Regions from separate parts of the Streptomyces sp. NPDC104202 genome, predicted to be linked through region 2. Evidence: riboswitches for the same ligand, from Rfam matches in the RefSeq annotation. Region 2 holds a riboswitch; the other holds the start of a gene.
The links. A riboswitch is a leader RNA that binds a small molecule or an ion and turns the genes downstream of it on or off. The one in region 2 is predicted to bind cyclic di-AMP.
Positions count from the first base shown of each region.

Region 1: another riboswitch for cyclic di-AMP. It lies ahead of ACZ60W_RS03630 (M23 family metallopeptidase); the one in region 2 lies ahead of ACZ60W_RS28255 (C40 family peptidase).

Region 1 is NZ_JBVJMN010000003.1:217,572-219,766, forward strand. Features, by position in the region: gene ACZ60W_RS03625 (tyrosine-protein phosphatase) at 1-287, opposite strand, end outside; cyclic di-AMP (ydaO/yuaA leader) riboswitch at 681-837, shown strand; gene ACZ60W_RS03630 (M23 family metallopeptidase) at 840-1,799, shown strand; gene ACZ60W_RS03635 (SGNH/GDSL hydrolase family protein) at 1,949-2,195, shown strand, end outside.
Region 2 is NZ_JBVJMN010000053.1:46,684-48,878, forward strand. Features, by position in the region: gene ACZ60W_RS28250 (ATP-binding protein) at 1-146, shown strand, start outside; gene ACZ60W_RS28255 (C40 family peptidase) at 391-867, opposite strand; cyclic di-AMP (ydaO/yuaA leader) riboswitch at 871-1,001, opposite strand; gene ACZ60W_RS28260 (hypothetical protein) at 1,392-1,697, opposite strand; gene ACZ60W_RS28265 (ATP-dependent Clp protease proteolytic subunit) at 1,705-2,195, opposite strand, start outside.

The DNA.
Region 1 (2,195 bases), on a different contig from region 2:
AGCGGTATGTTCACGTTCCGTACGCCGGGCAGCTCGACGTCCGGGCCCTCCACCCGCCGGTCGGCCTCGTTGCGGAAGTCGAAGACGGTGTGCAGTCCCAGCGTGGCGAGGAAGGCGGCGTCGCTCTCGGTCGCGTGGGCGAGGTGGCCGCTGCGGAAGAGCCGGCCGGGGCGCACGGCGCGCCCGTCCGTCGTCGGCAGGCCGCCCACGTCCCGGAAGTTGCGGACCTCGGCCAGCTCGGGCTCGTTCGCCTCGGTGGGCGGGACCTGCGGCAGCTGCTGCGTCACTGATGCTCCTGGGGTGTCGTCGTTCGGGTGCCCGACGCGAGATCGGTTCCAGGGGCAATCATCCCGGTGGCGCGCGGGCGGCGCACCCCCTCGGACGGGAATGGGTGATCTGTCCGAATTAAACCCTTAGGGGTAACGCGCCCCGGTTGCAGGGGAGATGGGGTCCGGCGCGTGAGCAGCGTCATAAAGGTGACGGATCGTGGCCGACGGCCCCGCGCAATTGCCCTGCGTGAAAAGGGGATCGAGGGACCGTCATCCACACAGGGTGACCGGAATGCGAGGCCGATCAAGGGCCTTGGAATGCCCCGGGAAAACGGCGGCTTGTTCGCGCCGACCCCGCTCGTCTAGCGTCACCGTCAATCCGGTCGGACCGCCGAATCCTGCCACCGTCCGGAATTCCACTCACCCATGTGTGGCAGGAGCGGGGGACCCAGGTAGTACGCCGGTCCCGCGATGCAGGACGGCTCGGGGTGAAGCCGCGTGAGAACGCGGCCGGACATCTCCAGTCCGAACCCGACAGCTCACCTCGCAGGCGCCGGAGAGGAATTCGCCATGCCCGCGAAGGGTAAGCACCGCCGTCCCAGGATCAACCCCCTCACCCGTGGACTCGCCGTCGCCGGCACCGGTGGCGCCGTCGTCGCGCTCCCGCTCCTCGGGGCGACCGGGGCCCACGCCGCCGAGCAGTCCGCGCCGGCCGCCGTCCCCGGCGCCGTCACCGCCCAGGTGAAGGCCCCCGCCGCCGCCCAGGCCGCGCCCGCCGCCCAGGCCGCGCCCAAGACGTACTCCGTCGTCCGCGGCGACTACCTGTCGAAGATCGCCGCCGACCACCACCTCGCGGGCGGCTGGCAGAAGCTGTACGCCGACAACCGCCAGGTCGTCGGCGAGAACCCCTCGCTGATCCTGCCGGGCATGAAGCTCACCCTCGGCGCCAAGGGCACCGCGCCGAAGGCCGTCGCCCCCAAGGCCGCCCCGAGCGCCGCGTCCTCGGAGAAGAACGGCGACGCCCCGCGCGCCTCCCGCAGCAGCCAGCGCGACTCCGCCCCGGCCGCCGCGACCTCGCAGAGCTCCGCCCCCGCGTCGTCCTCCGGCTCCTCGACCTCGTCCTCCGGCTGGGTCACCCCCGTCGCCGGCGGCGGCTTCTCCACCCCGTACCGCGCGGCCGGCTCCATGTGGTCCTCCGGCTACCACACCGGTGTCGACTTCATCGCCTCCTCCGGCACCACCGTCCGCGCCGTCGGCGCCGGCACGGTCGTCTCCGCCGGCTGGAGCGGCGCCTACGGCAACGAGGTCGTCATCCAGCACGCCGACGGCAACTACTCGCAGTACGCGCACCTCTCCTCCCTCTCCGTCTCGGCCGGCCAGAGCGTCTCCGGCGGCCAGCAGATCGGCCTCTCCGGTTCCACCGGCAACTCCACCGGCCCGCACCTGCACTTCGAGATCCGCACCACGCCGAGCTACGGCTCCGACGTCGACCCGCTGGCCTACCTGCGCCAGCACGGCGTCTCCGTCTGACCCGGACGCACCCGACGGCCCGGCACACGCGTGCCGGGCCGTCGCCGTATTCCGGCTTTTGAAAGTCTTTATCGGTGGCATATGTCACCCGCAGTCAACCCCTCCTTACGGTCGCGTAGGTCACACCGGAAGGGGAAAAATGTGCTCCCGTGGCAGACGATTCGAGATCAAGAGACAAGAACGCATTCGGGTCGTACGCGGCGATCGGTGACAGCTTCACCGAGGGCGTCGGAGACCCCGGGCCCGACGGGACGTACGTCGGCTGGGCGGACCGCTTCGCGGTGCTGCTCGCCGACCAGCTGCCGGAGCACGACGGCTTCCGCTACGCCAACCTGGCCGTCCGCGGACGCCTCCTCGACCAGATCGTGGCGGAACAGGTCCCCCGGGCGAAGGAAC
Region 2 (2,195 bases):
AGCAGGACAACGGCCGCGGTCTGGTCATCATCCGCTCGCTCGCGGCCGCGGCGGGCGGCCGGTTCTCCGTCACGCCGACGGACGACGGCGGCAAGACGGTCTGGATCACCCTCCCCTGGGCGGCCGCTCCCGTGCCGATCCGCTGACCCCGCCCCCGCGGGGACCGCCGGCCACCGGGACAGGGCGGCCGCGCGGTCGCGCGGGGGAGGGGAGGCGGTGGCGCGGGTGCGGCCGTCCGGGTGAGCCCGCTCCGGCGGTGCCGCCGGGGAGCCGGTCGTCGGGGAAGGGCTCCGGAGGGGACGCCGGGGGCCGCGGTCCGGGCGGAGAGCGGGGCGGCGCCACCCCGCCGCTCAGGCCGGTCCGAGGGGCCGCGTCAGCGGCCGGGGGCCGTCATCGGACGCGGCCGTAGTAGACCTTCGACGACCAGATCTTGTCGAGCTTCACCCACGAGCCCGTCTTGGGCGAGTGCCAGATCTTGCCCGCGCCGGCGTAGATGCCGACGTGGTAGACCCTTCCACCGGAGTGGAAGAAGACCAGGTCCCCCTGTTGTCTGCTGGACGCGGCGATGTGCCGGGTCTTGTTGTACTGCTGCTGCGCGGTGCGGGGCAGCGACTTGCCCGCCTTCTTGTACGCGTAGAGCGTCAGGCCGGAGCAGTCGAACCGGGTGGGTCCACTGGCTCCGTACCGGTACGGGGCTCCCTTCTTGGACTGGGCGACGCTGAGTGCCTTGTACGCGTGTGAGGTGGCTGCCTGGGCCTCCGGCGCCGCTCCTGGGGCGAGCAGCGTGCCGCCGACGGCGGCGAGGGTGAGAGCCGAGACGGCTCCGGCCCGGGACAGCAGGGACGGGACGTGCATCTGCGCAGTCATGCGCAACCCTTCGTCAGCCGCCTGCGAAGGATGACCTGTCGGGTTCGGGCTGGCGAAGATGCCCGGCCGCGGCTGCGGCTTCACCCCAAGGGGCGGCCTCGCTGCCGGAACAGCGCGTACGCCCCGCAAAAATCGGGTCCTCCACTCCTGCCGATCCACTCCTGCCGACCAGACGTCCGGGACAGCGGCAGGACTCGGCGTCCGCCCGGACCGCCCCGCCGCGGCGGCGGGGGCTTGTCGTCGTCAGGGATCTTGACCCACGACATGGGCGAAAACCGAGCTGAAACGGCGATATGTGAGGCTCCTCACGACTGATCCATTCAGGTGGACAGGCAGCCTTTGTGATCTTCCGAGGTTTGGCCGACGAGCCCCGCACCAGCGATGGAACGTTCGATTCCGCCAGATGTGTACACCTGTTGCGCAACTCTCCCGACGCATGTGTCGACTCGTCGACTACGCCGAACGAGCGAGGGAATCTGCGGCGCACGTCGGCCGTCCGGCCCTCGACACGACACGCCGGTATGTCAACTCGCTCGGGTCTGCGGCACGGTGACCCGGCCCGTCCTCCGCTCGCCGTCCAACACCCGCAGGGCACGCGCCAATGTGTCCGCGTGCACCTCGTTCTCGCCCCGCATGTGCATGAGCGTCAGGGCGGCGCGCAACGCCTCCACTCGTCCCACCAGGGCTTGTGCCGCGCGCAGGGCTCCATAGGTATGCGAACCCCTGGATGGGTTGATCTTCCCCAGGAGGTCCACGACTTCGAGGTAGGCGTCGACGAACTCGCCCTCGGCCCGGGTCAGGGCGGGCAGCGGCGGAAGCTCAGGGACCACCGCGCGCTCACCGCGCCGCGCCGCCGGCGGGCGCCCGCCGGCGGCTCACGAGGTGGTCGGCGAGTCCGTACGCGACCGCCGCGGGCGCGTCCAGGACCGTCGTGCGGTCGAGGTCGGCGTCGATCCGCTCCCGCTCCTGCCCGGTGTGTTCGGTGAGCATCGCGGCCACCAGCGCGCGCTGCCGCAGCAGTTCGCGCGCGTGGACGTCCAGATCGCTCGGCTGCCCCCGCATCGGCTCGTCCAGCGCGGGCTGTTCGAGCGTGACCCGGGCGCCGGGCAGGACCATGCGCTTGCCGGGGGTGCCCGCGGCGAGGAGCACCGCCGCGGTGGACTCGGCCCGGCCCAGGCAGGTCGTCTCCACGTCGCAGTGGAGCGAGCCCATCGTGTCGTGGATCGCCGTCATCGCGTGGACCGCTCCGCCGGGCGAGTTGATGTACAGGGCGATGTCCTGGCCGGGGGCCGCGTGATCCAGGTACAGCAGCTGCGCGATGACGTCGT